3 regions of the Mesorhizobium sp. NZP2234 genome follow, and region 2 is predicted to be linked to each of the others. Evidence: riboswitches for the same ligand, from Rfam matches in the RefSeq annotation. Region 2 holds a riboswitch; each other region holds the start of a gene.
The links. Region 2 has a riboswitch for thiamine pyrophosphate ahead of thiC (phosphomethylpyrimidine synthase ThiC). Riboswitches for the same ligand answer to the same signal wherever they lie in the genome.
Positions count from the first base shown of each region.

Region 1 (10,554 bases), 1.6 Mb from region 2:
TCGCGGGCCCTTTTGGGGTTGCCGGTTCGCTCTTGCCCGCCGCCGGCGTATCGGCGGCTTCCGCCTTGGCGCGGGCCTTGCGGTCATCGAGCCGGGTGCCGCCGCGCTGCGCCAGCATGTCGGAATAGCCGCCGGCATATTCGACCCAGCGGCCGCCGCCGTCCGGCGCGATGACGCTGGTCACGGTGCGGTCGAGAAAATCTCGGTCGTGGCTGACCAGTATGACGGTGCCGGCAAAACCAGCGACCAGTTCCTGCAGCAGCTCCAGCGTCTCCATGTCGAGATCGTTGGTCGGTTCATCGAGCACCAGCAGGTTTGCCGGCCGCGCGAGCACGCGCGCCAGGATCAGCCGCGCCCGCTCGCCGCCGGACAGTTCGCGCACCGGCGTGCGCGCCTGCTCCGGCTTGAACAGGAAATCCTTCATGTAGGAGACGACATGGCGCTGCTCGCCATTGATGACGAGGTTTTCGCCGCGCCCGTCGGTGAGGTATTGCGCCAGCGTCTCCTGTGGGTCGACCGCCTCGCGCTTCTGGTCGAGCGTGGCGATTTCCAGATTGGTGCCGAGGCGCACCGAGCCGGCGTCCGGCGGCAATTCGCCGGTCAGCATCTTCAGCAACGTGGTCTTGCCGGCGCCGTTCGGCCCGACGAGGCCGACACGGTCGCCGCGCTGGATGCGGGTCGAGAACCCCTTGACCACGGTGAGATCGCCGAAGCTCTTCTCGATGTTTTTTGCTTCGATCACCAGCTTGCCGGATTCGGCTGCATCGCTCGCCACCATGGTGGCGTTGCCTTCGGCGCCGCGATGGCCGCGGAAGCGCTGGCGCATGGTCTGCAACTCGCCGAGGCGGCGCATGTTGCGCTTGCGCCGCGCCGTGACGCCATAGCGCAGCCAGTGCTCCTCGCGCACGATCTGGCGGCCAAGCTTGTGCTGCTCGCGCTCTTCCTCTTCCAGGATGAGATCGCGCCATTCCTCGAAATGGCCAAAACCCTTGTCCAGCCTGCGGGTCTGGCCACGGTCGAGCCAGACGGTGGCGCGTGACACGCGTTCGAGGAAGCGGCGGTCGTGCGAGATGACGATGAGCGCCGAAGAGGTGCGGACGAGCTCTTCTTCGAGCCATTCGATGACGGACAGGTCAAGGTGGTTGGTCGGCTCATCAAGCAGCAGAATGTCGGGTTCCGGCGCCATGACGCGGGCGAGGGCTGCGCGCCTGGCCTCGCCGCCTGAGAGATCGCCCGGCCGCTCTTCGCCCGACAATCCAAGATGCTCCATCAGATAGGAGGCGCGGTAGGGATCGTCGGCGGGCCCGAGGCCCGCCTCGACATAGGCGCGCACGGTGGCGAAACCTTCCATGTCGGGCATCTGCGGCAGATAGCGGACCGTCGCCGAGGGTTGGCGGAAGACTTCGCCGTCCTGCGGCTCGATAAGGCCGGCGGCGATCTTCAGCAGCGTCGACTTGCCGGAGCCATTGCGGCCGACCAGCGCGATCTTGTCGCCGGCCGAAGCGGTCAAGGCGGCGCCGTCGAGCAGTGGCGTGCCGCCGAAGGTCAGTTTTATCCCGTCGAGATTGAGAAGAGGCGGGGCCATGTCAGCTTTCGGGCAAGGGATAGGGATGGACGAGCAGCAGCGCGCGGCCATGGCCGAGCGCGATGTCGAGGCGGCCCCCGGTCTCGTCGAACTTGACCTCGTTGGAGATGGTCAGTGATGAGCCGAAGGCCACCTCGACCTGGTTCAGCGGCCATTTGGCTCCGGTGACGGTCAGGCCGGCAAGTTCGGAAAAGCCGAGGATCGAAAATAGCGTGCCGTCGGCATAGTCGAAGCCGGCCTTTCCCAACAGCAGGGGCACGCCTTCCTGGGCGCCGCTGGTCAGCAGCACCTCCGTTCCGGCCTCGGAAAGGCGCAGGGCGAGCGCCAGATGCAGGAAGGCATGGTCGGCGCGCTTGCCGCCAAACGCGCCCGCCAGCACAAGGCGGGTCGCGCCGCGCTCAAGGGCCGCCGCGATCGCCAGTTCTCCGTCGGTCTTGTCTTTTTCCGCCGGGAAGGTCTGGCGGGGCACCGCGGCGAGGTCGGCGGGCAGGTCGGCCGGCACCGAATCGAAATCACCTACCCACAATTCCGGCACAAGGCCGAGCAGCCTGGCGTGGCCGATGCCGGCGTCGGCGGCGATGACGCGTGAGCCCTCGACCTGGCGGTCGAGCCGGGGCGTGCGGATGAGATTGCCGCCAAGCAGGATGGTGAATGTGCTCATATCCGGTGGCCTGTACCAGCCCGGCGGCGGAAACGGAAGGCGGCAAACTCCCACTTGCGCGGTTCCTCGGCCGGGCCTATGTGTCGAAACGCTCTAACGGGGTGCCGGACGCGATCTTTCGCGGACCGGCTGAGAGGCAGTCTCGCCAACCCGCTGAACCTGATCCGGTTTGTACCGGCGGAGGGATTAGACGTTTCGGACAGTCCGACGCCTCAATTCCTTGTCACGCGAACGAAGGAGGCGCCGATGCGCACGCTTTTATACTCTCTTGTCTCAGCCATGGTCGTTGCGTTGTCGGGGCCGGCCTTGGCCAAGGACAAGCTCACCGTCTACACCTATGAAAGCTTTACCGCCGACTGGGGTCCAGGTCCCGTGGTTAAGAAGGAGTTCGAGGCCGAATGCGGCTGCGACGTCGAGTTCGTCTCGGTCGCCGATGGCGTGGCGCTGCTCAACCGCGTCAAGCTCGAAGGGGCGTCGACCAAGGCCGATATCGTGCTTGGCCTCGACACCAATCTCACCGCCGATGCCAAGGCTAGCGGGTTGTTCGCGCCGCATGGCGCGGTAAGCGACGTCAATGTGCCGGGCGGCTGGAGCGACGATACTTTCGTTCCGTTCGACTACGGGTATTTCGCCGTCGTCTACGATACCGAGAAGCTGAAGAGCCCGCCCAAGAGCCTGAAGGACCTGGTCGAAGGCAGTGCCGACGACAAGATCGTCATCCAGGATCCGCGCACCTCGACGCCGGGCCTCGGCCTGTTGTTGTGGGTGAAGTCCGTCTATGGCGACAAGGCGCCGGAGGCCTGGGCCAAGCTCAAGGCCAAGGTGCTGACCGTGACGCCCGGCTGGAGCGAGGCCTATGGCCTGTTCACCAAGGGCGAGGCGCCGATGGTCCTGTCCTATACGACGTCGCCGGCCTACCACATGGTCGCCGAGAATACGCAGCGCTACCAGGCGGCTTCCTTTGAAGAGGGCGAATACCTGCAGATCGAGGTCGCCGGCATCACCACGACCGGGGCCAGGAACCCGCTGGCGGCAAAGTTCATCGCCTTCATGACCGGACCGAAATTCCAGGACGCGATCCCCGAGACCAACTGGATGTTCCCGGCCGGCAAGACCGACAAGCCGCTCAACCCGGCCTTCGACAGGCTTGTCAAGCCGACCAAGACCTTGCTGTTCAGCCCGGAGGAGGTCGCGGCCAACCGCAAGCCCTGGGTCGATGAATGGCTGGCGGTGATGAGCAAATGAACGCGCTCTTCACCCTCCCCCTTGTGAGGAGGGTCGATCCGCGCAGCGGAGCGGGGTGGGGGCTGCGACACTGAGCACTGCCTCACCCCCACCCAGGCTCGCGGACACCGCTTCGCGGCATCCGCGCTCCGACCCTCCCCACAGGGGGGAGGGTGGAAGGCGCGCATCTGACTCCCGCATCACCGCCGGCATCATCGCGCTCGCCGCGATCACGCTGCTGATCGGTGGCGCGTTTGCCGGCTTGCTCGTCGAAGGCGCTCATGACTTCTCGGGCGCGTGGGCGGCCTTCGATCCCTATCTCCTTCGCGTCGTGCGCTTCACGCTCTGGCAGGCAATCCTTTCGACGCTGCTTTCGGTCATCCCGGCACTCTTCGTCGCACGCGCCCTGTCGCGGCATCCGCGCTTCCTTGGCCGCGCCTTCATCCTGCAGCTCTTTGCCGTGCCGCTGGCGCTGCCGGCGATCGTCGCGGCGCTCGGCATCCTGGCGCTCTACGGTCGCGCCGGCTACTTCGCCGGGCTGTTCAGCGCGATTGGCGGCGGGGGCTGGCCTGGCATTTACGGCCTGTCCGGCATTCTCGTCGCCCATATCTTCTTCAACCTACCGCTTAGCGTGCGACTGCTGCTCGAGGCGCTGCAGACCATTCCCGCCGACCAGTGGCGGCTGGCGAGCCAGCTCGGCATGGGCGCGCGGCCGGCGTTCCGGTTGATTGAATGGCCGACGCTGCGTGCCGCTCTGCCTGGCGTCGCCGGGCTGGTCTTCATGCTCTGCATCACGTCTTTCACCATCGTTTTGACGCTCGGCGGCGGGCCTGCCGCGACGACGCTGGAGGTCGGCATCTATCAGGCGCTGCGCTTCGATTTCGATCCCGCGCGCGCGGTCGCCCTGACATTGCTGCAGATCGCCCTGACCTTTGTCGTGGTGCTGGCGCTGACGCGGCTTGGCGCCAACGTCGTCGGCGACACCAACCTGCCGGTCGCGCCGCGCCGCTATCTCTCCGTCAACGGAACCGAGGCGTCGCTGAACGCCGCGCTCATCGTTTTGGCGCTGCTGTTCGTTGTCGGACCGATGGCCGCGACCGTGGCCGCCGGTTTGGGCGCCGATCTCGGCCGGCTCGCCGGCGAGGCCGCCGTCCGGCAAGCGACGCTGACCAGCGCGGTGCTCGCCTTCCTGTCGGCGCTGCTCTCGGTGATGCTGTCGCTGGCGCTCACCATGGCGCGGCGAGCGCTGGCGCTGGGCCGCCGTGCCGGGCCAAGGACATTGCTTGAGCACGCAACCGACACCGGCGCGGGGTTCGTCCTGGTCGTGCCGCCCATCGTCATCGGCGCCGGCTGGTTCCTGTTGCTGCGCCATGCCGGCGATGTCTTCGCCGTGGCCCCGGTGATGGTTGTCACCGTCAATGCTGTCATGGCGATGCCGTTCGCGCTGCGGGCCGTCCGTCCCGCCTATGACGCGGCGAGCGAGCGTCACGAACGGCTCTGCGCGCAGCTCGGCATTGCCGGCTGGGCGAGATTGCGGCTGGTCGACTGGCCATCACTGCGGCGTCCGCTCGCCACCGCTTTTGCTTTCGCCATGGCGCTTTCGCTCGGCGATCTCGGCGTGATCGCGCTGTTCGGCAGTGATTCCGTGCAGACCTTGCCCTACCTTCTCCTGGCGCGCATGGGCAGCTACCGCACCGAGGACGCCGCCGGCCTGGCGTTGTTGCTTGGCTTCGTCTGCCTCGCATTGGTGCTGGCCGCGGATTGGCTCGGCAGGGAAAAGGTCGGCAATGTCTGACGGGGCAATGGACAGGAAGGGCGTTCCGGTGCGGCTGGACAAGGTTTCGTTCAGCTATGGCGAGGCTCCGCTCGCCTTCGATGTCACGTTCGCCGCGGCGGAAATCACCGCCATCATGGGGCCGAGCGGTTCGGGCAAGTCGACGCTGCTCAACCTCATAGCCGGGTTCGAGACGCCGTTGTCCGGCCGCGTGCTGATCGGCGGGACCGACGCCGGCGCCGCGCCACCGGCTGAACGGCCAGTGTCGATGGTGTTCCAGGAAAACAACCTTTTCGCCCATCTGTCCGTCGAGCAGAATGTCGGGCTCGGCCGCTCGCCATCGCTGCGGCTGACGGAGGCGGACCGCGCTGATATCGCCGGGGCGCTGGCGCGCACAGGCCTTGGCGGCAAGGAAAAACGCTTGCCGCGCGAGCTCTCCGGCGGCGAGCGCCAGCGCGTCGCCCTGGCGCGCGTGCTGGTGCGTGATCGCCCGGTGCTTCTGCTCGACGAGCCCTTCGCTTCGCTCGGGCCAGCCTTGCGTGACGACATGCTCGATCTGGTCGCCGGCGTGCATGCGGAACGTGGCATGACGGTGCTGTTCGTCACGCATCAGCCGGAGGACGCCCGCCGCATCGGCCAGAATGTGGTGTTTCTGGACAATGGTATTGTGGCGGCGACCGGCAGCGCGGGCGATTTCTTTGCCGGGGCTGGTCCCGATGCGTTCCGGCGCTATATCGGTGCCAGTGCCGGGAATGCCGTATCACGAGATATTGCCCGGAAGCGGACATAATTTACGGTCAAACCGGCCTCAGGCGATGGGGCGCTTGCTTGCCATGGCAGAAGTAGTGTGGCTAGGTCCGCCCTACTGGTCCGGCACAAGCCGTGATTTGCCTACAGCATCCGCCGCACGTCTCGAGGGACGCGTGACGGATGCTGTAGAAGTTTGTTTTTTGCGCATGACAGGTTCCGAAGATCGCCCCCGATTTTCGTGGTCATGCGCCAGGACCTGAAAGGAAGCCGTTCTGGCGATCGGCGTTGACAAGCTGCGAATGAATCCACTGGCGCGCTTTCTGGCGCTGGCCGGCTTTGCCGTGGCGCTTGCAAGCTGCCAGATGTTCACGCCTCCGGAGGTCCAGGAATCCGGCTTCCAGCCGTCCGACAAGCCGATCACGGTCGACAATGTCGCCGCCAACAACAAACTCGCCGAACTCGCCAAGGCGCAGCACCCGCGCATCCTGGCCACCTATGGCGGCGAGTATTCCGATCCCAAGCTCGAGCGCATGGTCGCCAAGGTGGTCGGCAACCTGACCGTCGTGTCGGCGAACCCGACCCAGACCTACCGCATCACCATCCTCAACTCGCCCAACGTCAACGCCTTCGCGCTGCCGGGCGGCTATCTCTACATCACGCGCGGGCTGCTGGCGCTGGCCAATGATTCGTCCGAACTCGCCGCCGTCATCGCGCATGAGATGGGTCACGTCACCGCCAACCACGGTCTGCAGCGCCAGCAGCTCGAGGCCGAGGAAGGCCTGGCGACCAAGGTGGTCTCTGACGTGCTGGGTGACAGCCCGACCGCCAAGGCGGCACTGATCCGCGGCAAGCTCAGGCTGGCGCAGTTCTCGCGCAACCAGGAGCTTGAGGCCGACGCCATCGGCATCAAGTCGATCGGCGAAGCCGGCTACGATCCCTATGCCGCCGGCCGCTTCCTGCAGTCGATGTCGGCCTATACCGATTTCCGGTCGATCAGCGGTGCCACCGATGCCAGCCTCGACTTCCTGGCCACGCATCCAAACACGCCGCAGCGCATCGACCTGGCGCAGCGCCATGCCCGCCAGTTCGGCGCACCCGGGGTCGGCACGCGCGACCGCGATTCCTTCCTCGCCGGCATAGATGGCCTGCTCTACGGCGATACACCGGAGGAAGGCTATGTGCGCGGCGAGACCTTCCTGCATCCGGGGCTCGGCGTGTCGTTCACGGTGCCGGACGGTTTCATCATCGACAATTCGGCGGCGGCGGTGACAGCGACCGGGCCGGGCGACATCGCGATCCGCTTCGACGGCGTTTCGATCGACAAGAACCGCGCCTTGACCGACTATATCAGAAGCGGCTGGGTGGCTGGCCTCGACGACAGCACGGTCAAGCAGGAAACCATCAACGGCAACGAGGCGGCGACCGCGCATGCCGGCGCAGAAGGCTGGCAGTTCGACATAGCGGTGATCCGCGCCGGCGGTCAGGTCTACCGGCTCCTGACCGCGGCTCCCTCTGCCAGCACCTCGCTGGACACGGTCGCGCGCTCGGTCAGCGGCTCGTTCCGTATCCTGAGCGCCGCTGAGAAGGCGGCCTTGAAACCGCTGCATATCCGCGTGCTCACCGTGCAGCCGGGCCAGACCATGGGCACGCTCGCCGCGCAGATGGTCGGCGTCGACCGCAAGCTCGACCTGTTCCGGGTGCTCAATGCGCTGTCGCCGGGGGCCGCGGTTTCGGCCGGCGACAAGGTCAAGATCGTCACCGACAAGTAAGAGCACGCTCCAAACTCACTTCGCTGGACGCCTGCCGCGGGTTTTTGTGCTTCCGGTTCTCATGGACTTAGAGTCCACTCCGCTCCGGTTCTCGAAACCCACGCCATTCGCCTCAGCGGAGCGAGTTTTCAACGCGCTCTTGATCCCGTGCTTTTGAGCGGTCAGGCGGCTGTCGCCAGAAACTCCGGATTCTGCTTCACCAGCGCGACCTTGAGCTTTTCCATGGCGCGCGCCTCGATCTGGCGGACGCGTTCCTTGGAAATGCCAAGCGTCTCGCCAAGCGCCTCGAGCGTGGCGCCTTCGTCGTTCAGCCGGCGCTCCTCGATGATCCTCAGTTCGCGCGCGTTAAGCGCACGAAGCGCCTCTCGCAGCCAGAGCGAGCGGCGCGCGACATCGATCCTGTCGCCGACGATCTCGTCGGGCAGGGGATCGTCCGAGACCAGGAAGTCCATGCGCTCGGTGCCGCCTGAATCGTCGGCAAGCGGCACGTTGAGCGAGGAGTCGGGTGCCGACAGCCGCGAGTCCATCATCGCCACATCAGCCTCGGAAACGCCAAGCGCAACCGAAACTTCGCGGTAGAGCGTTGTGTTGGAGAGCGGCTCCGCACCGTTCGCCAGCCGGGCGCGCAGGCGCCGCAGGTTGAAGAACAGCGCCTTTTGCGCCGAACTGGTGCCGCCGCGCACAATCGACCAGTTGCGCAGGATGTAATCCTGCATCGAGGCGCGGATCCACCACGTCGCATAGGTCGAGAACCGCACTTCGCGTTCCGGCTCGAAGCGGGCGGCGGCCTCGAGCAGGCCGACATGGCCTTCCTGGATCAGGTCGCCGAGCGGCAGGCCGTAATGGCGGAATTTCGAGGCCATGGAAATGACCAGCCGCATATGGGCGACGGTGATGCAGTGCAACGCGTTCTGGTCGTTGTCTTCCTTCCAGAGCAGGGCCAGCCGATGCTCCTCATCCCGTTCGAGATAGGGAGCCTTCATCGCCGCGCGGACCATGATCCGTCCTGCCGTGTCTTCCATCATGAGGCGCTCCCTGGTTCAGGCGATACGACTTGCGAACTTGGCAGGGCACCGGTTGAAATCGCCGCGTCGCGCCCTAGAACAGCCAAAACTGCCATGCGCGAGAAAGGTTCCGCTGGCGCGGGCGGGCGAGTGACGCTGTTCAGGCGATTTCAAACCGTCGCCCGGACGCCTCGGACGCTGCTAACAATCCCTTTTTGAGAATTACGTTTCGGAAATTATTTGTTTTTGAAATCTGATTCCTTATTCTTTCTGTCGGCATCTGTCATTTTCCAGCCCTCACAACAGGCCGGATTTCAGGCCAAGGACGGGATCACAAAAAGATGAAATGGCTCAAGTCGCTTATCGTCGCCGGAACGCTGCAGGCCTTGGCGGTCACTTCAGGCCATGCGGGCGCCAATCTCGATCAGATCAAGCAGGCCGGCGTCATCAAGGTCGGCACGGAAGGCACATACGCACCCTTCACCTATCATGACGCTTCGGGCGCGCTGGTCGGCTTCGACGTCGAGATCGCCAAGGCGATCGCCGACAAGCTGGGTGTCAAGGTCGAGTTCCTTGAAGGCAAGTGGGATGGGCTGATCGCCGGTCTCGACGTCAGCCGCTATGACGCCGTCATCAATGAGGTCGGCATCACCGACGCACGCAAGGCCAAGTATGATTTCTCCGATCCCTACATCGCTTCCAAGGCGGTGCTGATCGTGCGCGGCGACAACAATGACATCAAGACTTTCGCCGACCTCAAGGGCAAGAAGTCGGCGCAGTCGCTGACCTCGAATTTCGGCAAGCTGGCCGAGGCCAACGGCGCCGAGCTCGTCGGCACCGACGGCTTCGACCAGTCGATCCAGCTTCTGCTGACCGGCCGTGCCGACGCCACCATCAATGACAGCCTGTCGTTCCTCGACTTCAAGAAACACAAGCCCGACGCCAATGTGAAGATCGCCGCGCAGGAAGAAAACGCCGATTATTCCGGCGTTATCGTGCGCAAGGGCGATCCCGAGCTGGTCGCGGCCATCAACAAGGCACTGGCCGATATCAAGGCCGACGGCACCTATAAGAAGATCGCCGACACTTATTTCGGCCAGGACGTTTCGAAGTAGTTGATTATCGGGGCCGGTTTTTCGGCCCTGCAACATGCCCAGCGGCGAGCCGTCTTTGACGGCCCGCCGCTTTTGTCGTGATATGGCGCCTGCATTCGCATTCCGATAACGCCGCCGCGATCATTCTGGGGGTCTTTCGTGCCGCACTGGCTGCAACTGATGCTGGAGTCGCTGCCTTCGCTGCTCTGGGCCGCTCTCATCTTCACCGTGCCGTTGACGCTGTTGTCGTTCGTCCTCGGCCTGACGGTTGGCCTCGGCGCGGCACTTGGCCGGCTGTTCGGACCAAGGCCGCTGGTCGCGGTCGTGCGCTTCTATGTCTGGATCTTCCGCGGCACGCCGCTCCTGGTGCAACTGTTCCTGATCTTCTACGGCCTGCCGTCGCTTGGCATCCTGCTCGACGCCTTCACGGCAGCGTTGATCGGCTTTACGCTCAACATCGGCGCCTACACGTCGGAGATCATCCGCGCGGCAATCGGCTCCGTGCCGAAAGGCCAGTGGGAAGCCGCCTATTCGATCGGCATGACCTGGAGCCAGGCGATGCGGCGCACCATCCTGCCGCAAGCCGGCCGCGTCGCGGTGCCGCCGCTTTCCAACACCTTCATCTCACTGGTGAAGGACACGTCGCTGGCCGCCGCCATCACCGTGCCGGAGATGTTCCAGGCGGCGCAGCGC
Region 1 covers NZ_CP033364.1:1,469,425-1,479,978, forward strand. Annotated here, with positions in the region: gene EB230_RS07155 (ABC-F family ATP-binding cassette domain-containing protein) at 1-1,585, opposite strand, end outside; gene EB230_RS07160 (thiamine diphosphokinase) at 1,587-2,246, opposite strand; TPP riboswitch at 2,334-2,449, shown strand; gene thiB (thiamine ABC transporter substrate binding subunit) at 2,493-3,491, shown strand; gene thiP (thiamine/thiamine pyrophosphate ABC transporter permease) at 3,670-5,265, shown strand; gene thiQ (thiamine ABC transporter ATP-binding protein) at 5,258-6,034, shown strand; gene EB230_RS07180 (M48 family metalloprotease) at 6,294-7,763, shown strand; gene EB230_RS07185 (RNA polymerase factor sigma-32) at 7,925-8,788, opposite strand; gene EB230_RS07190 (amino acid ABC transporter substrate-binding protein) at 9,109-9,882, shown strand; gene EB230_RS07195 (amino acid ABC transporter permease) at 10,021-10,554, shown strand, end outside.
Region 1: it holds a riboswitch for thiamine pyrophosphate, as region 2 does, so the genes downstream of both, thiB (thiamine ABC transporter substrate binding subunit) here and thiC (phosphomethylpyrimidine synthase ThiC) in region 2, are expected to answer to the same signal.

Region 2 (10,554 bases):
CCGAGTGCGTCTGGACTGTCACGGCGGTGATGGCAAGACAACTGCGCAGCCCGAAGGCGGAAACCGTTTCTATATCGCGGGCAATTCCAGCTCCACCGCTGGAGTCCGACCCGCCAACGACAAGCACATGCGGTTCTCGCCTCAGCGCCATCGCTCCGTCTTTTCGATCCATTCTCGTGTGCGCGCTTCGGGATCGGCATTCAGCGTGATGTCGGTGACCACTGCCGCGCTGTCGGCGTCAGCCGCGAAAACACCGTCGAGCCTGTCAGGGTTGAGACCGCCAATGGCGACCAATGGGATTGGCGCTACCCGATGCTTCCATTCTCTGATCCGTTCGAGTCCTTGCGGCGCCCATTTCATCTTCTTCAGGATGGTCGGGTAGATGGGCCCAAGCGCGATATAGTCAGGCTCGGCGGCCATCGCCGTTTCCAGTTCGACACCATCATGCGTGCTCAGTCCGAGCCTCACGCCAGCTGCCCGTATCCGCGAACGGTCCGCGGTTTGCATATCCTCCTGACCGAGATGAACGAAGTCGCAGCCTTCCTCGATGGCCAGTCGCCAGTAGTCATTGATGATGAGCTGGCACCGGTATCGAGCGCACAAGGCCTTCGCTGTGCGGATCTCAGCGCGCAATCCGGCTTCGTCCATGGTCTTGACGCGAAGCTGCACCAGCTTGACGCCGAGCGGCACCAGCCGCTCGATCCAGGCTGCACTATCGACGATCAGATAGAAGGGATCGAGCTTCATGAAAAAACTGCCCTGCCGATCGTCGGCGTCGATGGCACGGCGACGTCGCGCGGTTCGAGCATTCCCGAACCGAAAGCCTCACGACCGGCCTCGACCGCCTTGCCGAAAGCTCGCGCCATGCCGACCGGATCGGCCGCCTTGGCGACCGCCGTGTTCAGGAGCACGGCGTCAAAGCCGAGTTCCATGACGGTCGCCGCATGCGAAGGCCTGCCAAGACCTGCATCCACAATCAGTGGGACATCGGGGAAATGTCCGCGCATCGAGCGCAGCGCCGTAATGTTGACCGGGCCGAGGGCCGAACCGATCGGCGCGCACCATGGCATCAAGACCTTGCAGCCCGCTTCCAGCAGCCGCTCGGCCACGACAAGGTCGTCGGTGGTATAGGGAAATACCGCAAAGCCGTCCTCGCACAGTATGCGCGCCGCTTCGACCAGCCCGAACACATCCGGCTGCAGCGTGTCGTGGTTGCCGATCACTTCGAGCTTGATCCAGCTCGTGCCAAACACTTCGCGCGCCATTTTCGCGGTCGTGACCGCTTCCTTGACGGAGTGGCAGCCGGCCGTGTTGGGAAGGATTCTCGTGCCGAGCGAGCCGATCAGCGACCAGAATTTTTCGCCAGCCCTGCCGCCGGCCATCTCACGCCGCAAGGAGACGGTCACGATAGACGTGCCCGACGCCTTGACCGCATCGGCAAGGATGGCCGGTGAAGGATATTGAGCCGTACCGAGAAGCAGCCGCGAAGGAAGCGTCGTTCCGAAAAGTTCGAACATGTCTAGCCTCCCTGCATGGGCGAGAGGATTTCGATCCGGTCACCGTCGCTCAACCGGAACTCCGCCCGGTTGGCCCGGTGCACGAGGTCGCTGTTGACGGCCGTCGCCAGCCATTCGCCTTCATAGTCGAGTGCGGCAAGCAGCTCGGCCAGCGTGGTGGCCGCAATCTCATGCGCTTCGCCGTTGACCATCAATTTCATGAGCAAGCTCCTTGGTTCCGTCTTGATTGAAAACCAGGTCGGCAGCCTGGCGCGCCATGGCGGGGGCGAGGAGAAAACCGTGGCGATAGAGCCCGTTGATTGCGACGGTGCTTCCGTGGGTCGCGACTCGCGGCAGGTTGTCTGGAAAGGCCGGACGGACGCCGACACCGGTTTCAACGATCTCGGCCTCGCCAAAGGCCGGATGGAGAGCGTAGGCCGCGCCCAAAAGCTCCATCATCGAACGCGCCGTCACCGGTCCCGTGGACCGGCTCTCGATCATCGTCGCGCCAACCATGAAACGGTGGCCGGTGCGCGGCACCACGTAAAGCGGAAAGCGCGGGTGAAGCAGCCGGACCGGGCGCGACAGCGACACATCCGGCGTGCGCAGGATCAGCATCTCGCCCCGAACGCCGCGCAGTCGGTCGTCTTCCGCCGCCATCCCCGTACAGTCGATCCGGCGATCGAAACGGGAAATGTGCCGGGCATCGACGCCGAAGCGGAATTCGACGCCCATCGCCGCCAGCCTATCATGAAGTGCCGCCATCGCCTGGCGCGGATCGAGATGGGCTTCGTCGGAGAAGAACAGGCCGCGGCGGAAGCGGCCGGCGAGGTCGGGCTCGAGCAACTCGATTTCATCTTCATCGACACGCCGATGACCCGAGGTACGGCTGGCGAACCGGTCGAGCTCGCCCATATCGCGCGGCGCGGCCACGACCAGCGTTCCCGCCCGTGTCACCTGGCCAGGCGTTGCCGCCTCCCACCAGTCTGCGGCATTGCATCCGAGATCCAGCACTGGCTGCTCGGCGCTTTCACGCTCGCACCATGGCGCCAGCATGCCGCCGGCGAACCACGACGCATTGCCGCCGAGGCCATGCCTTATCTCGGCAACGGTCACCGCCGCGCCGCGTGTGGCGAGCTCGAGGGCGGCGGTGAGGCCGGCGACGCCGGCCCCTTTGACCAGCACCCTCATGACGGCTCCGGCGCCCCTGTCATGAGTGCTACGCCGGTCTTGTCAGCCGGCATATAGAGATCGCCACCCGCGCGATATTTCGCCGCCATCGCCGCCAGGCCCTCCTTCTGTGCCTCGGCGCGGATGTCGTGGGAAATGCGCATCGAGCAGAATTTCGGCCCGCACATCGAGCAGAAATGCGCCACCTTGTGCGCCTCCTTGGGCAAGGTCTGGTCGTGGAAGGACCGCGCGGTTTCAGGATCGAGCGACAGGTTGAACTGGTCCTCCCAGCGGAACTCGAAGCGCGCGCGGGAGAGGGCATCATCCCTGAGTTTTGCCGCCGGATGGCCCTTCGCCAGATCGGCGGCATGGGCGGCGATCTTGTAGGTGATCACGCCAATCTTGACGTCGTTGCGATCGGGAAGGCCGAGATGCTCCTTGGGCGTGACGTAGCAGAGCATGGCGGTGCCGAACCAGCCGATCATCGCAGCGCCGATGCCTGAGGTGATGTGGTCATAGCCCGGCGCAATGTCGGTCGTCAGCGGCCCAAGCGTATAGAAGGGCGCCTCGCCGCAGACAGCGAGCTGCTTGTCCATGTTCTCCTTGATCTTGTGCATCGGCACGTGGCCGGGCCCCTCGATCATCACCTGGCAATCCTTGGCCCAGGCGATCTGCGTCAGCTCGCCGAGCGTTTCCAGCTCGGCGAATTGCGCCGCGTCGTTGGCGTCGGCGATCGAGCCCGGACGAAGGCCGTCGCCGAGAGAAAAGGACACATCATAGGCGCGGCAGATGTCGCAGATTTCGGCGAAATGCTCGTAAAGGAAGCTCTCCCGGTGATGGTGTAGGCACCATTTGGCCATGATCGACCCGCCACGCGAGACGATGCCCGTGACCCGGTCGACAGTCAGCGGGATGTAGTGCAGCCGCACGCCGGCATGGATGGTGAAATAGTCGACGCCCTGTTCGGCCTGTTCGATCAGCGTGTCTCGATACACCTCCCAGGTCAGGTCCTCGGCAATGCCGTTGACCTTTTCGAGCGCCTGATAGAGCGGCACCGTGCCGATCGGCACCGGCGCGTTGCGCACGATCCATTCGCGGATGTTGTGGATGTTGCGGCCGGTCGACAGGTCCATCACCGTGTCGGCGCCCCAGCGGATCGCCCAGACCATCTTTTCGACCTCTTCGGCCATCGAGGAGGTGACTGCCGAGTTGCCGATGTTGGCGTTGATCTTCACCAGGAAATTGCGACCGATGATCATCGGCTCGCTCTCGGGATGATTGATGTTGGCGGGAATGATCGCACGCCCGCGCGCCACCTCGTCGCGGACGAATTCGGGCGTGACGAAGTCGGGGATCGCCGCGCCGAAGGCTTCGCCGTCGCGTTGCAGCTTGCCGCGCAGGACCTCGCGGCCGAGGTTTTCGCGGATGGCGACGAACTCCATCTCAGGCGTGATGATGCCGGCGCGCGCGTAGGCAAGCTGAGTCACCGCCTTGCCGGCCTTGGCCCTGAGCGGCCGGTTGCGAATGGGAAATTCCGGCGTCAGGCGCTCGCCCACCGCGAAACCATTGTCCTCCGGCCGCACGTGGCGACCGTCATAGGCTTCGACATCGCCGCGCGCCGTAATCCATTCATGGCGAAGCCGGGCGAGGCCCTTTTCGATGCTGGTTTCGACAGTCGGGTCGGTATAGGGGCCGGACGGATCATAGACGGTGACGGGCGGCTCGCCGGCCGTTGGATGGACGGAGATTTCGCGCATCGGCACCCTGATCTGCGGGTGGATGGTACCGGGCTTGTGGATCTTCCGCGAGGCGGGCAGTGGTCCCGTCGACACGGCGGGGGTGAGGGCATCCATCTTGAGGCTCCTTTGCTCATGCATTGGAGACCCAGTTCTGTGCCGGAAGGATGAAAAGACGCTTCTGCCGACCTGCCGAAACAGGATCTCGGGCGTGGACTCCCGCAAAGCGCTTGCACCGTCCCTACGCCAGTATGAACTGGATCAGGTTCAACGGGTCACTGCGCCGCGAAAGCCAGCAGTATCTCAGCCCCTTGCCGGGACTCCCCTGGTGAATGCGTCGAATTGAATGGGCCGGCGCTATTTTGTCAAGCGCATTCGTCCCGCAGCGGTGATCGACGATCAAACAAACCCAGCGGAAAAGCATGGTAGTATCGAGAGCAAGTTACGCTCCAGAGGAGCGGTGAAGCGCCCCCAACAAGGCGAGCCCTCATGCGGATTCGGTGCCTTTTCCAGCACGGTGTTTTCGGGGCTTTCCGGAACGACGCTGCTGCCGCCAAGTTGGGTGAGATTGCTATAGATGTCTGTCTTGCTCGTCGTCGGCAATCCTTCGGCTAGACGCCCCGTCTGTTTCCCCAGAGCAGAACATGAAGCTGCGGCAGTACACGCGCCTCGAACCACCTGTCACGGGTCACCTTTTCAACTAGCCATTCCATGCGCCTCATCACACCGGCCATGTCGATGAACGCGTCTTCGTCGCCGGGACGCGGCGGCGTGTGATTGCCGGGCTGCAGATAGACGGGTAATTGCGGGTAGCGCGCCGCGGCGTCTTTGGCATAGGCATAGTCATCATCGTCGAAGACAACGAGCTTGAGCGCCATCTGCGGCTTATCCTGCGCCGCCTCTAAGCAGGCGTCGAACGCGGCCCAATCTGTCGTCATTTCGCTTGAGGGCGGCTTGGGGCTTAGTACCAGCACGTCGAGATCCGCGAACCATTGCTTAGACACCGAGCCTTGGGTTTCCAATGCAAAACGGTAGCCCTCACCATGCCCGCGGTCGATCAACTGGCTAAGCGGCTGGATGGCCGGATTGCCGCCCGACAGCGATACCATCACGGGCTGACCGCCGGAAAGCGCAATGACCTTTTGCCAAACCGCGTCGGGAGACATCATCTCCCAATCATGGCGGAAGCGACGGTCCACCGCATGCAGGCTGTCGCACCAGGAACAGCGATAATCGCACCCGCCGGTTCTTACGAAAACCGTCGGCAAGCCGATCAGCACGCCTTCGCCCTGAATGGTCGGCCCAAAAATCTCGCTCACCCGGATTCCGGGATGCAACGCGCAAGTCATGGCCGGTATTCCGCCCAGGTTTTCGGCGTCTCGCTCACCCGCACGGCGGAGGTTTCGGGTAGCCGCACCTTGCACCAGTCGTAGAAGTGCCTGGCCAGACATTCCGCTGTGGCATGGTCATGCCCCAGCACGTCGTTAAGATGCCGATGGTCGAACGTCCCATCGATGTAGTGCTTGAACGCCGCCAGATCTTGGTAGTCGCGCACAAAGCCGTGTTCGTCCAGTTCGCCACCTGAAAGCTCCACGACGACGATGTAGTTGTGGCCGTGCAGACGTGCGCACTGATGGTCGGGTGGCAAGGAGGTGAGCTGATGCGAGGCCGAGAAGTGGAACTCTTTGGTAATGCGGAACATCACGCGCTCCTTGTCTGGATAGCGTGGAGCCAGAAGTCCGCGTCCTCATAATCTGTCGGGTCGGCAATGCCGGCCAGATTGAATGCTTCGCGCCGTTCGACGCATGTCCCGCAGCGACCGCAATGACGTGCGCCGCCCTTGTAGCAGGACCACGTCGCCTCGAATGGCGTGGCGTACTTTGCCCCCTCGCTGACGATGTCGGCCTTCGACATATTCACATAGGGAGCGTACAGGCGGATATCGGCGTAGCCTGCGAGCGCATGGTTCTGCATCGTCTGAAAGGCGTCGATAAAAGCGGGCCGGCAATCAGGATAGATGAAATGATCTCCGCCGTGGACGGCAGTGGCCACCGCATCGGCCTTCTGCGCGGCGGCAACCCCGAAGGCGATGGCCAGCATGATGGCGTTCCTATTCGGCACCACCGTGATCCTCATGGAGTCTTCGGCATAGTGCCCGTCGGGCACGTCCACATTATCAGTCAGCGCCGAGCCGCTCAGGTTCCGGCCAACATCGCGGATATCGACGATCTGGTGCGGAACACCCAGCCGCTTGGCGCAGATGGCGGCAAAGCCGAGTTCCTTTTTGTGCCTCTGGCCGTAATCGAACGAAAGCAGGCCAATGAGTTTCTGCTCGGTCGCCACCTTGTGAGCGAGCGAAACAGAGTCCAATCCGCCGGAGCAGATGACGAGGGCATTCATGGTTTGAGTCCTTGTTTTGACCGGGTAAGGCTGCGACCGGAGATTTCTCTGCGTTCCCACTACTCCACGGAGCCGGTTTTGTGAATGGGGTGGACGCGATTGAGCGCACGTACCTTGTTGTCAGCGTCCCCAAGATGACTTTGCACGCGACTTGTCGCGCATCTTCGACCGCTGGGGGGCTGAGTCCGGCGCTGCGTATGTAGGCGTATAGACGATGCAGAAATCACTGCTGTGGCGCAGCAGCATTCCCGACACACCTTCGGCTTGTCCGGTTTGCCCCAGAACTTGTACGTCCCGAGTTTCGGCGACAACGCAAGGGTCGACCGGCAGTCCAGTGAAAGGCTTCTGCCGCGTGCTTTGCCGTTTTCTGGTCTGCGCATAGATCGCCTCGAGCCGCCGCGCCTCGTCATTGGTCAGAGCTGGGAATTCCTTTCCGAGGGCGCGGCTCGATAGGGGCCACCATTCTGGTTAAGGAAACGGAAGAGCAGATCGATCAGCCGCTCGGGCATGTCGATAAAGGCATTCACCTATTGCCGGAATTGATCGTAGCGCTGCAGAAAAGGCTGTTTCGTCAGGGAGGTACCGTTCGATCGTCCGCCGAGCGCAGGCAAAAAGAAATTCGGCGTGCGGGGTTGCATCGAAGTGTCAGTAGAAATCCGCGGTGTCATTCAGCACCCGGACGTTGAATTGCGGCGGCGGTTCCCGTTCGACCAATGGCAGAAGGCGCTTCGAATTGCTCTCCAGCACGCGCCTGTACTCGTCGATCTGGTCCAGGATCGCGGCCGAGACGGGAAACACCACTCCCGGCGATTGAAGCGGTGCATGGCAAGGACGTGGTGGATCAGGTAGCGGTGAATGCGGCCGTTTCCGTCCTCGAACGGATGGATGTAGACAAAGCCGAAGGCGAAGATTGCGGCGGCGACGACTGCATCAAGGTTTTGCGCTGGGCTTGATCGAACGCAATTCCAGAAACAACTTTCTGAAGGCGTCGCAAGGCAAGGCATTGTCGGCGCTGATCGTCGCCCCAGCTGATCCAAGCATCGGTTCCTGCTTGGGTCTAGCGCCCTAGGCGACGTCCTAGCGCCCTAGGCGACGCCATGGTCGGCGAGCGCTCTGGCTGACCTTAATCCAAATACCTAAGAATCACACGGTTCCATTGCGCTGATCGAGACGGCCTTCTAGCCCTATCCATGCCATGGATGCATTCCATCCAAACAACCAAGTTTACGGACCTGCCATGATGCTGCATAGCGAAATACCGGCAGGCACCGATCGATCACTCCACTGCCTTTGATCATTAGATGAGCGCGCCAAAAGATTCCAATAGAAGGAGAACTGTGGATGCCCCTGTGCCAGTGGATGCCCTGCTGTTCGGCGGAACTCTGAGGGGTCCTTACGCCACACCGTGTTGTAGAGACCGCATATCTGAACAGCAGGTGGCTGACAACGATGGCGCTTGCAATAGAAAGTACTAGCCCATTGCAACATGACCCCACCCTGCCTGTCCACTAGCAAAGCGAAATCATGAAATTCGGGTCAAGCGGCGTTCGAGGATTGGCTTCGGAATTGGTCGGCAAGGCCAGCGGACTTTATGCCGAAGCTTTCGCTTGGCGTTTGATTTCCAGCCGGGTTCAGCCGAATAGTTCGGTCTTCATAGGCCGCGACCTACGTGACAGCAGTCAGGCGATAGCCGACAATTGCATGGCGGCGTTGGCCGCAAATGGTTTCCAGCCGATCGATTGCGGCACCATACCTACGCCTGCCCTGGCATTATATGCATACAAACACGGCGCGGCGGCTCTTATGGTCACCGGGTCGCACATTCCAGCCGATCGCAATGGCATCAAATTCTATGGCCCGAATGGTGAAATCAGCAAGGCGGATGAGGCCGCGATTACGCGCTTTGTAGCCGAAAGATCAATTGCGTATTGCTTACCAACGGCTTGTCTGGGAACGACGTGGCCTATGCACCGTGAAGAAGCGATCGCCTCTTATCGAGAGCGCGCCCATGACATGCTGGAGCCGGGCTCACTTTCCGGCATGAGACTTGGTGTCTATCAGCACAGTTCGGTCGCGGCGGAACTGTTGGTACAGGTTCTTCGATCGCTCGGTGCCAGCGTGGTCGCCGTCGGGAAAACCGGGACCTTCGTACCTGTCGATACCGAAGCCGTGGACGCAGCAACAATCGCAAAATTGAAGAAGTGGGTCCGCGAATTCGGTCTCGATGCCATCGTGTCGACCGATGCGGACGCTGATCGGCCACTCATCGCTGATGAAAATGGCGATCTTCTTCGCGGCGACCTGGTTGGGCTTGCAACGGCTCTTTTCCTGAAGGCAGACACGATCGTGACGCCAGTGACCTCCAATTCGGGAATTTCGAAGGCCTTGGGTTTCGCGGTCCAGAGGACGAAAGTCGGGTCCCCATTTGTCATAGAAGCAATGGAAGCATTACACGGCGCCGGCGGCGTCATCGTCGGCTTTGAGGCCAATGGTGGTGTTCTGCTGGGCTCGGATTGTACGGTGAATGGGAAGACATTGACTGCACTGCCGACGCGGGACTCATTCCTCCCGATCCTGGCCGTCCTCAGTACCATGGCGTCGACAAAAAAGAAGCTGTCGCGACTGCGCGGGCTTTGGAATCTTCCTGTGTGCGCCAGTGACCGGCTTCAGAACTTCCCCGCGGAAAGTTCACGCAGATTGATGGATCATCTCGCAAGCCGGAACGCACTGCAGCACTTTCTTGCCTCGTTCGGGACCGTCGCCGAAGTTGACGAAACCGATGGCCTCAGGGCGCGGATGCTTTCAGGTGAGATCATACATCTGCGGCCTTCCGGCAATGCCCCGGAACTGCGCTGCTACTCGGAAGCTTCGACCGAGAGCAGGGCCATGGCGATCGTCGCCTCGACGCTGCAAGGGGCACAGGCATTCGCGCTTACAGACGAGATAGAGGACCTTTGATGAAAGTGGTTCCGGTCATCATCAGCGGTGGAGCTGGTTCGCGGCTCTGGCCCGCCTCAAGGCAATCGCACCCCAAACCTTTCCTCAAGGTGGCGGATGGACTTTCGCTCATCCAGCACACCGTGTTGCGCGCCGCTTCGATGCAGCATGTAGTGGAGCTTGTTACCGTGACGTCCACGGGGCACCTCTTCCTTACGAAAGACGTTTTCGACGAGCTGGATTCCGTTGTTTTGCCACGCACCTTTCTGCTTGAGCCTGAGGGTCGGGATACCGCCGCCGCCGTCGCTGCGGCAACCGTCCATGCCAAGGCAACACAGGGTCCCGATGCTGTTCTGTGTATTTTTCCCGCCGACCATATGATTGGTGATCTGCCCGCATTTCAAACCGCCATGAACCGGGCAATCGAACAGGCGCAGCAGGGGCGTATCGCAACCTTGGGCATAACCCCGGATAGGCCAGACACCGCATTCGGCTACATCGAGGCCGACGGTGAGAAAGTTGTCCGGTTCGTCGAGAAACCGAACGCCGAGACTGCCAAATCTTATGTCGCGTCCAAACGTTTCTTCTGGAACGCCGGCATCTTCTGCTTCAAGGCACAGGTCATGCTCGACGAAATGGCTGCGCATTGCCCGGAGGTGATCGATGCCGTTCTCGATAGCTATAATAACGCTCGCGTCAGCCACGGCGAACAAGTTGCCAGCGTCGAACTCTCATCTGAGCACTTCGCCATGGCGCCGCGTATTTCACTCGACCATGCGGTGATGGAAAAAACCCACAATCTCGCTGTCGTTCCC
Region 2 covers NZ_CP033364.1:6,602,826-6,613,379, reverse strand. Annotated here, with positions in the region: gene EB230_RS31870 (PfkB family carbohydrate kinase) at 1-151, opposite strand, end outside; gene EB230_RS31865 (thiamine phosphate synthase) at 142-747, opposite strand; gene EB230_RS31860 (thiazole synthase) at 744-1,517, opposite strand; gene thiS (sulfur carrier protein ThiS) at 1,520-1,717, opposite strand; gene thiO (glycine oxidase ThiO) at 1,686-2,687, opposite strand; gene thiC (phosphomethylpyrimidine synthase ThiC) at 2,684-4,519, opposite strand; TPP riboswitch at 4,623-4,739, opposite strand; gene queE (7-carboxy-7-deazaguanine synthase QueE) at 5,014-5,751, opposite strand; gene queD (6-carboxytetrahydropterin synthase QueD) at 5,748-6,104, opposite strand; gene queC (7-cyano-7-deazaguanine synthase QueC) at 6,104-6,802, opposite strand; gene EB230_RS32905 (hypothetical protein) at 7,448-7,600, opposite strand; partial or broken gene EB230_RS32900 (hypothetical protein) at 7,685-7,806, opposite strand; gene EB230_RS31820 (phosphomannomutase) at 8,327-9,760, shown strand; gene EB230_RS31815 (mannose-1-phosphate guanylyltransferase/mannose-6-phosphate isomerase) at 9,760-10,554, shown strand, end outside.

Region 3 (10,554 bases), 3.3 Mb from region 2:
AGTTCAGTCCGGCCCCGGAGGAATAGCCGCAGGCTTTGCGTGCCGAAATCTCCACCTGACAGCTCGCGCAAGGGCGGGATTTTTGCATTTGTGGCTTCTGACCGGCCGCTGCTATATCCAGAGCAGGGCCGCCGAACTCGCGGTGGCGTTGATCCCTTCCGGACCTGCGAATGCTTATTGAACGATACGACGGAAACCGTGAGGCTTTACGGCCTCTGTTTGCCCTGGCAGACGATTCCCCCATGCAGATTTCCAGTTACATCGATCGGGGCGAGGTGCTTGTCGCGCGCGATGGCGGTCGGATCGTCGGCCATGCGCAGGTCATCGAGACAGGTGAGGGCGGTGTGTTCGAACTCAAGAGCCTCGCGGTCCGCCCGGCAAGGCAGAGCGAGGGGTTGGGGCGTGCCCTGGTCGCGGCGGCAATCACCCGTTGCCGCGAGCGCAACGGCAGGCGCCTGATCGTCTCGACCGCAACGGCCGATATCGGCAATTTGCGTTTCTACCAGCGACAGGGATTTCGCATGTACCGTATCGTGCAGGACGCCTTCGGGCCATCGACCGGTTACCCCGAAGGCTCGGCTGTGAACGGCATTCCGCTGCGCGACCAGGTGGTCTTCGAACGCGACCTCGGCGCGGATTGAGGGTGGTGGATCCTCCACCTCGCGCTCCGGCTTCACGACAGTCGCGGACAATCCAACTGCCCGCTCCGGTTCGCCGGAGCGGGCTTTTTTGCGTTTTGGGCTAAAGCGCGCCGCGGCGAAGTGGATTCATGCGGCGCGCTTCAGGGCTTTGTTTTTTACGCATGTCGTCTTCCCGAAGCCGAGGTCACTTTTGGACGACATGGATCAGGCCAGGATGTTGACGGCGCGGGCCGCGACCAGTGCGATCGTCAGCAGGGAGATCATCGCCTCGGCCATCATCAAAAGCTTGGCGCGCTGGGAGAGCGGCAAGGTGTCGGTCGGCGAAAACGCCGTCGCATTGGTGAAGGCGAGGAAGACATAGTCGACGAAGCCCGGCAGCCAGTCGCGGATCTCGCGGTCGTTCAAGGTCATTTGCGGGAACAGGAAATCGGAATGGGCGCGGTTGACGAGGCCGCAGGTCGGCGGCCCGCCGCGATCGGTGCTCCAGAACCACAAGGCAAAAATGATGACATTGGTGACCCAGATGTTGAGCGCGTCGATCAGCAGCGTCTGGCCGCTGGAGCCGGCATGGCCCGCCAGCAGCGCGCGCACCAGGAACACCAGCGAGCCGCAGTTCATGATGCTGACGACCCCGGTCATCACCAGGGCCGTCCTGCGGATCATGACGCGGAACCGGCCGACCAGATACCAGTGCTCCTCCTCGACCGCCTTCTGGGTGGCGACCTGTGTCCAGGCCGTGGCGACCGACAGCGGCACGAGCAGCGCCGCCTCGAGGGCCGGCGCCAGCCAGCGGGGACCGAACGAGAGATCGTTGATGACCAGAAGCTGCAGGCAGATGATGACGAGGACAGCCGCGCGCGCCAGCCAGAAATCGAACGCGCGGTGGTGGATGACGGCATGCTGGTGACGCATTGAGTATCCGGGAGGTTCAGACAGGATCAGATATGCGGATTGTTCTGTCGGGGAGGGCAATGGAGCGCTGAAATTCCCGCTCAATCTTGGTCCTGCAATGGCCTGCAAGTATACTTTTTCGTAAGCTTCGACGTTGGGGCTGTTCGGCGAACCGGTCGGTGTGATTTAAGCGCCGCATGACGGGAATTGACGACTCCATAGATGGTTGGCTGCCGGGCGGGTTGCCTGTCGCGGGCATCGACCGTTCGTCGGTCTGGTCCGGCCTGCTTCGTCATCCCTGGTATTTGCTGGCGCTCTTGTGCCTGGTGCAGATCGTGTGCTGGACGATGGTGCCGGCGCTGATCGACCCCGCGCCGCCTGGCGATGTCGTGGAAGGGTTCATGTGGGGCCGCGAATGGGTGCTGTTGACCTACAAGCATCCGCAGCTTCCCGGCTGGCTGCTTGAAACGAGCCATCTTCTGACCGGATCGTTCCGCTGGCCGCAATATCTGCTCGCCCAGTTGACGATCTCGTCGACCTTCGTCCTGGTCTATCTGCTGGCCCGCGACATGCTCGGGCAAAGCCGCGCGCTGGCCGCGGTGCTCTTGATGCCGTCGGTCTATTTCTTCGGCTGGCCGACCCCGCAATTCAATCATGACTATGCGCAGATGCCGTTCTGGGCGGCCATATGCTGGCTGCTTTGGCGTGCCGGCCGCGGTGGTGGACCTGGCTGGTGGCTGGCGCTCGGACTGGTGTCGGGCGTCGGGCTCTATGCCAAGTTCTCCACCGGCCTGCTGCTTTCCTTCGGCGCTCTCTGGCTGTTGTCCGACGCGCGCGCGCGCGGCCGGCTTGCAACGCCTTGGCCATGGCTCGGCCTTGCGGTTTTTCTCGCCGTCGCCGCGCCGTTGGCCATCGAACTCTACCGCATCGATTTCCTGCCGCTGACCTATTTCGCCGACCGCGACGCCTGGGTGACGGAACACCGTGCTCGCCTGTATTACATCGGTGTCCAGATGGCCGGGCTCTCCGGCTTTCTCCTGGTCCTGTCGATATCGGGGCTGCTGCGGCGTTCGCCTGCCCCAGAAGCGCCCGTCGAACGCGGCATTCTGGTCTATCTCGTATGGATGGGGCTCGGCCCGGCGGTCCTGATCATGTTGGCCTCGTTGTTCACCGGCACCGGTGAATCCTGGGGCGCGCCGATGTACAATCTTGTCGGCGTCGTGGCGCTCGCCTTCCTCGGCCACCGGCTTGGTGCCTTCGAGATGCGAAGGCTGGCGATCTGCGCATTCACCTGCATCGTCACCATGTCGGCCGCCTATGCGGCGATCCGCTGGACGGATTGCAATGTGCGGGGGCGCATGGACGCCGTCTGCTGGCCGGCGCAACCGATCTCGGACGAGGCCGAGGCGGTCTGGCACGCAGCGGTGCCCGGCCGGCTCGACATTGTCGGCGGCGATACCAATCTGGCCATGCTGGCGGGCCTCAACGCCTATGACAAGCCTTCGATCTTCACCGACCTCAATACGCGGTTCGCGCCCTGGATCACAACACAGCGGCTGCGCGACCACGGCATGCTGATGATTTGGTCGGGGCGTGATGTGCCGCCGCAACTGCGGGCATGGCTGGACGACATCCCGGTCAAGACCGTTCTTTTCAACTGGTCGCGCGGGGCGCCGCCAGTGACGATCAATTTTGCCGCCATTCCGCCCGGCACGCGGTATTTGCCGCTTGCCGCCGACAGCCGGACCCGGCATCCGCGCAACTGAAGCCTGTCGAGCGGTCGATCCCGTTCCGCATCGTGATAGTTTCGTTCGTGCATGGGTCGCACGCACCCTGTAGGCGCCGCGTTCACTTCCAGTCGACTGGACGAAGCCGCCGACAATGCCCATTTGTGGGAAATCCAATTTGTTGTGCAATTCAGGCTGGAAACAGCTAGCGTTTCCCCTGAATTGCTTTCTTGAGGAGACGTGACATGGCGACTTCGACCGAACGCGCGGTGCTTGCCGGCGGCTGTTTCTGGGGCATGCAGGATCTGATACGGCGCTACCCCGGCGTCATCTCCACTCGTGTCGGCTATAGCGGCGGCGACGTACCCAATGCCACTTATCGCAACCACGGCACCCATGCCGAAGCCATCGAGATCAATTTCGATCCGGCCGTGATCAGCTATCGCACATTGTTGGAGCGCTTTTTCCAGATCCATGATCCGACGACGCGCAACCGCCAAGGCAACGATGTCGGGATGAGCTACCGCTCCGCGATCTACTATACGAGCGACGAACAAAAGCGCGTCGCCGAAGACACCATTGAAGACGTCGATGCCTCCGGCATGTGGCCGGGCAAGGTCGTTACTGAAGTCGCACCGGCAGGTGCTTTCTGGGAGGCCGAGCCCGAGCATCAGGATTATCTGGAGAAATATCCCAACGGCTATACCTGCCATTTCGTCAGGCCAGGCTGGAAGCTGCCGGTTCGTGAGAAAGCCGTCTCATAAGTTTACGGATAGGCTTTCGCACGGCATGGGACTATAATCGCCTCACCGATTGCCGCTCGGCCAGCCATCGCATGACGGTTGACGGGCGGTGGCATTGCCGCAATTGCGCGGATGATCCGACGGGGGAAGCATGAAGAAGATTTATCAGAAGCCAGTCCTGACGAAAGGGGGCCGCCTTTCGGACGTCACCGCCTTGATACCGTCTTCGCAAATCAAGACCTGATCGACGGCCTTCATTGGCAAGCGGTCGGCCCGCCCGAAAAGGCCTGGCTCGATCGTCGTTTGAATGAGGTGATCGGCTTGACGGGCGCTTTGAGAGGGTGCTGCTTTTGAGCCCGCAGACCGGGCAAGACCGGCTTTCGGCCGTGTTCATACTCGACGTCAACCACTTTACCGGGCCGCTGCTGGCAGGGTGGCTTGAAGCAGGCCATAGCATCGGGGCTATCGTTGTGCCTGGGTTGCGTCGGCGCCCAAAGCACTTCAGCACCAGCAATTTACGCCGAAGACTGAAACGCAGATTGCTGCTCAGGCGCTATATCGGCGATACGCCGGCAAGGCTGATCGAATTTGGTCGGCCTTATGATTGGGACACGCTCGGCAAGCAATTGTCGCAGGTCAAGGCCACTGTATTGATCTGCTATGCTTTCCCCACATTGGTCCCACCGCAATTGCTGAGCATCTTTCCCAAGGGCGGGCTCAATCTTCACCCGGCGCTGCTGCCCAACTATCGGGGCCCGCATCCTCTCCACCGCCTGGCGGTGGATGGCCAGCATGCCGTTCATGGCGGTGTGACGCTGCACAAGATGTCCGCCGCCTTCGATGACGGAGACATCCTTGGGCAGGTATCGTTTTCGGAGACAGACTGGGCGTCGCGGCGGGCCCTGATCGACGGCCTGGCAAGCGCGATGCGCACGCTGGTGAGCGAGGTGGCGCCCGCCTACTGCAAAGGCAATCTTTTGGGGACACGGCAGCCGGCCGGCGATTTCATCTGGGCGCGGCTTGAATCGGCCCACACGATGATCTCGCCGGCGATGTCGATCGAGCATGTCGCCCGGTTATGGCATGTGCTGGGCCATATTCCAGGGATTTATCTGGATGTCGCCGGCCGCAAAGTCAGACTGGCGTTCCAAATCGGACGACTTGGCCCGCCGACCGGACAAGCGCCGGTCGCACGATGGGGCACCGCCGAGTTCGATCTCGCCGATGGCAGGGTCCGCTATCTAACCCATGGCCGCCTGCTCAAACGGCTCTTGAAATTGCGCGCCGCTTTTGCGCGCCCTCAAGTCAGAAGCCGTGTCCTGAAATAGCGTTTCAGCGAGAAAAGCGGCTTGCCGGAGCCCGGTCATTGAGACCGGTTAGACAGGGAGATCGCGGCGCTCGCGCTCCGCGATCTCCCTGGTTGCGATCGAAATTACTTGCCGCAGTTGTTGTCGTTCACCGTCGGTGCGGTTGCGTTGCCGTTGGCATCGCTTTGCGCACCTTGGGGATTGGTCGGGCAGTTCTTGTCCGCATTGGAATTCATGTCGCCCGGGGCGGTGGTGGTGCTGTTGGTCGCCGCCGGATCGACCGTGTTGGGTGACGCCGGCGTGCTGGGGTCCACGGTGATCGACTGGCCGCTGCCGCTCGACCCGTCCGTGCCATTTGCGCTATTGCTTTGCGCCATCGCGGATGTGGCAAGGGCAACGGTGAACGCCGAAGCTGCGAGGATTTTCATGAACATGGTTCTGTCTCCATTTCTGTGAACTCGTCGCGTTGCGACTGGTGGGTCAACCTCGCGGCGTGGCGAAGGTTCCCGATAAATTCGCGCGGGGAGGACCTCCGGCGCCCATCCTGTGATCAGATCTGGTGCAATGCTTTTGGCCCGTTGCGCCGAAAAAACGGCTTCCCCTTCGGTTCGAATGGTGCTTTAAGGCGTCCATCCACAGGGGTGCTCCGTACGGTCGGGGCTGAGACGGGGGCGGCAAGCCCACAGACCCTAGAAGCTGATCTGGGTAATACCAGCGGAGCGAGGCGGGCGATGTTTTCAGGCGCACAGATTTCCCTATATCCCATGGCCGACGATTTCGTCGGCGTCATCCTCGGTGCGCTCGGCGCGCTCGATCCCTACCGGGACAGGCTCAGGATCGAGACCGACGACATGTCGACCTTGCTGGTCGGGCCGCCCGAAGTGTTGTTCCCGGCGCTGCGCGATCTGTTCGTGGCGGCGGCGCGGAGCGGCAAGCATTGCGTGCTGTCGGCGGCCATTTCGCGCGGCTGCCCGGGCGAGCCGGATGATCCGATCTGCCGCTCAGACGCGTTTGGCGGACCTGTCGGGCCGCTTGGCCCACGCAAGGAAGCCGCCATCACCGCGGTGCGCAATGCTGCTGCCACCGGCCAGCCGGCGGCGGCGCAATTCTCACTCTATGTGATGGGCACAGGCGACCACATGGACGAGATCTATGGCTGCATCGATTTCCTGAAGCAGTCCGGCGTCTACGATCGCTCCAAGAACTTCTGCACCAAACTGCGCGGCGACACTGGCGCGATCTTTTCGGCGCTGAACGAGGCCTTCTGCCGCTTCGGGCCGGGGGCCGGCCACGTAACCCTCGACGTCACGGTTTCGGCCAACAGCCCGTCGGCTGTCTAGGCCGGCCGCGCTTCCGCGCGACCCGTCAAAGGTTATGCCCGTGGTCTCATCATCAGTGCCGCGCCCGATCGCGGCTTCCCTTGCCAAGGCTATACCCGCCGTCATCTCGGTCGGGTTGCTGCTCGTTGCGTGGGAGCTCTACGCCACCTATTCCGGCATCAAGCCGACGATCCTGCCCGCGCCGTCACGCGTCTTCGAACAGGCGATGCTCAATCGCGAGGCGCTGGTCGACAACGCTATCCCCACCATCCGCGCCACGCTGATCGGCTTTGCCTGCTCGCTCAGTGCCGCCTTTCTGCTGTCCATGCTGGTCGATTTCTTCCAGCCGCTGCGGCGCGCGCTGTTTCCTGTCTTCATCATCAGCCAGACCTTGCCGCTGGTGGCGATCGCGCCGCTGGTGGTGCTGTGGTTCGGCTTCGGGCTGACCCCGAAGATCATGCTGGTCGCGCTGGTCACCTTCTTTCCCATGCTGGTGGCTCTGGTGCAGGGCTACGAGGCGACCGAGGCAGAGATCGGCCAGATGCTGCGCGCCATGGGGGCAGGGCGCTGGCGCGTCTTCGTGCTGGCGCGGCTGCCTTCGGCGCTGCCCTATTTCTTCGCGGGCCTGCGGATCTCCATCACCTATGCGGTGGTCGGCGCCATCTTCGCCGAATATGCGGGTGCGGCGAAAGGGCTGGGCATCTACATGCTCAACGCCAAGAACAATTTCCGCCCCGACCTGGTGCTGGCCGCCGTCGGTGTCAGCGCCGCGCTGACGCTTGTCCTGTTCGGGCTGACGGCGCTCCTGCAGCGCCTTGCCATGCCGTGGGAACGGGCCGGCCGGCAGCCGGCGGGGAAGGGGGCGCGGAGATGAGCCGGCTCGAATTGCGGCATGTGCGCAAGGCATTCGACGAGCTCGACGTGCTCGCCGATATTTCGCTCAGCGTTGGCGCCGGCGAATTCGTCTCCATCCTTGGGCCTTCGGGTGCCGGCAAGTCAACGCTGTTCCAACTCCTGACAGGTGCCGAGCATGGCGGGGGCGAGATGTTGTTCGATGGCGCGCCGCTCGACGACCATGGCAGACATTTTGCTTTCATGCCGCAGCGCGACGCGCTGATGCCGTGGCGGCGTATCATCGACAACACGACGCTCGGCCTGGAAGTGCAAGGCACCAGGCGCAAGGTGGCGCGGGCTCGCGTCGCGCCGCTGTTTGCCGAGTTCGGGCTTGCCGGCTTCGAGCGGCATTTTCCGGCACAGCTTTCGGGCGGCATGCGCCAGCGCGCGGCGCTTTTGCGCACGGTGGTGCAGGAGCGCGACATGCTTCTGCTCGACGAGCCGTTCGGCGCGCTCGACGCGCTGACCCGCGCGGCCATGCAGCGCTGGCTCGAGCAGATGTGGCGTCACCATCGCTGGACGGCGTTGCTGATCACGCACGATGTGCGCGAGGCCGTGTTCCTGTCCGACCGCATCTATGTGCTGTCGGCGCGCCCGGCCCGTGTGCTGCGTGAAATCAGGGTGCCGCTGCCGCGCCCGCGCGATCCGACCGGCGCCGCCGCGCGACAGGCCGGCGCACTCGAGGCCGAGATCCTCGACATCTTGCTCAACCCTCAACCATCCAAAGGACATGACCATGACTGACTTGACGCGCCGGCAGGCTTTGCTGCTCACCCTTGCCAGCGGTCTTCCGCTGGTTGGGGGATCGAGCCGCTCGCTTGCGGCAACGCAAAAAGTATCTGTCGCGCTGGACTGGACCGTCAACACCAACCACATCGGGCTGTTCGTCGCCCGCGACAAGGGATTTTACCGCGAGGCCGGCCTCGCGGTCGACATCCTGCCCTACAGCGACACCGGCGCCGGCACGCTGGTCGCCAACCGCGTTGCCGATTTCGGCATCAACGGCACCATCAGCCTTTTCACCCAGAGGACCGCCGGTGCCGACTTGAAGGCGGTCTATGCGGTGGTGCAGGCCGAAACCGGCCGCGTGGTCTTCAATGCGGCGCGCAGCGAGATCAAAAGCCCGAGGGACCTAGACGGCCTGACCTATGGCGGTTTCGGCAGCGCCTGGGAAAATGCGCTGATCTCGACCATCATCCGCCACGACGGTGGCAAGGGCAAGTTCGAGACCGTGACGCTCGGCACCTCCGCCTATGAGGCGCTGGCCAATGGCTCGGTCGACTTCACGCTGGAGGTCGCGACCTGGGAGGGCGTCGAGGCCGAACTCAAGGGCGTCAAGCAGCGCAGCTTCGTCTATGCCGATTATGGCGTGCCCGACGAGCACACGACGCTGATCTCGTCGAGCGAAGCATATCTCCAAGCAAACCCGGCACTGGCATCGGCCTTCGTCCAGGCAACGCGGCGCGGCTATCAGTTCGCCGTCGATCATCCGGAAGAAGCCGCCGCGCTGCTGATCGCCGCCAACAAGGATGCCCTGACCAATCCGTCGTTGATCGAGGCGTCGCTGAAAGTGCTGATCAACGGACACTATCTGCGCGCGGAAAACGGTGCCATCGGCACGATGGACCCGGTGAAGATGGGCGCGATCGGCGGCTATCTCTTCACCGCGGGCATTTTGCGAGACGCCGATGGCAAGGTTCTGACGCAACGTCCGGATTTCGCCAGGTATTTCGCAAATTCATATCTGGGTTGAGGCTGGATGCGCGTCAGCCGGTGCGCTCGGTGCGCTATTGGTTGGCGTCGGGGCGCGTCTTTCTCCAGCCTTCTGGTCGATCCCGACAATCCCGATCCGATCTTGCCGGTTAACCGCCCGGCAATGGTTGCATGCAATGGTCCCTTCGAGGGATCATCGGGGTGCTTGGCTTGCTCACGTCAAAAAGTGAAACGCTTTCAAGCGCAGGCCGGGACGGGATCTTGTCCGACGTGCGCAAGCGCGAGATCCTTGCCGATCTGCGCGAAGGCTTCTTTCGTGCCTGCGCCCTGGCCTGCGCGGGGCTGTTCGTCTATCGCGGCCTCTACCAGGTCGTGGAGGATCCGACCCGGCTCAACGCCGCCTTGGTGGCGATTTCCGAGATACTCACCTTCACCTGGCTGCTCGTGTCGCGGCGTCCGGTGACGCGCGACTGGAATCCGCTTACGGTCATCGTCTCCGTGAGCGCCAGTTTCGGGGTTGCATTGATCAGCCTTGAACCAGGCACGGCGCTCATTCCAGTCTATATCGCCGCGCCGCTGCAGTTCGCGGCGCTGTTATTCGTCATCTGGGGCAAGATATCGCTGGGCCGTTCCTTTGCCATCCTGCCCGGCAACCGTGGCGTGATGACGGGCGGCGCCTACCGTATCGTGCGGCACCCGATCTATGCCGGCTACCTTGCCGGCCACGTGCTCTACCTGCTGTCGGCCTTCTCCTTCCACAACCTCGCGGTCTATGCGGTCATCACCTATTTGCAGCTGTATCGCATCCTGCGCGAGGAGGCCCTGCTGGCGGCCGAGCCGGAATATCGCGCCTACATGGAACGGGTGCACTACAGGCTGTTCTACCGGATATTCTGAGAGCAGGACTGTCGCTGAAGAGAGCCGATCCTGCCAGGACTGGGGATGGCTGGCAGCGCTTGCCCGGAGCGGTTCCTTGTTTCTGTCCTGATCGCTGAGTGATGTCCGATCTTCCGGTTTGACACGGAGCGACGCTTCCATGAAGAATCGTTTTTATTCCAAGGTCAGCTGCTATATCGATAATTCGCGCTCTTTGACGTAAAATGTTTTTTACACGTGTATTATATTTTTATTCCTCTTATAATTTCTGCATTCTTGCAATAAACACCATCATCATTGCAAGTATGTGATGGTTTGAAACCTGCTCTCCTTTGTCACGTAGTTAAATCTGCAATCGGCTGTACGCCGACTGCCTTAGCGCAACGACAACAGGAGAGTGTTATGGCTTTTACCATCAAGACAGTCGCCAGTGTGTTGGCCGG
Region 3 covers NZ_CP033364.1:3,145,409-3,155,962, forward strand. Annotated here, with positions in the region: gene EB230_RS15520 (GNAT family N-acetyltransferase) at 243-641, shown strand; gene EB230_RS15525 (hypothetical protein) at 846-1,553, opposite strand; gene EB230_RS15530 (glycosyltransferase family 39 protein) at 1,730-3,298, shown strand; gene msrA (peptide-methionine (S)-S-oxide reductase MsrA) at 3,505-4,023, shown strand; gene EB230_RS15540 (formyltransferase family protein) at 4,353-5,330, shown strand; gene EB230_RS15545 (hypothetical protein) at 5,435-5,743, opposite strand; TPP riboswitch at 5,937-6,050, shown strand; gene EB230_RS15550 (YkoF family thiamine/hydroxymethylpyrimidine-binding protein) at 6,041-6,649, shown strand; gene EB230_RS15555 (ABC transporter permease) at 6,684-7,502, shown strand; gene EB230_RS15560 (ABC transporter ATP-binding protein) at 7,499-8,266, shown strand; gene EB230_RS15565 (ABC transporter substrate-binding protein) at 8,259-9,275, shown strand; gene EB230_RS15570 (isoprenylcysteine carboxylmethyltransferase family protein) at 9,506-10,132, shown strand; gene EB230_RS15575 (hypothetical protein) at 10,514-10,554, shown strand, end outside.
Region 3: it holds a riboswitch for thiamine pyrophosphate, as region 2 does, so the genes downstream of both, EB230_RS15550 (YkoF family thiamine/hydroxymethylpyrimidine-binding protein) here and thiC (phosphomethylpyrimidine synthase ThiC) in region 2, are expected to answer to the same signal.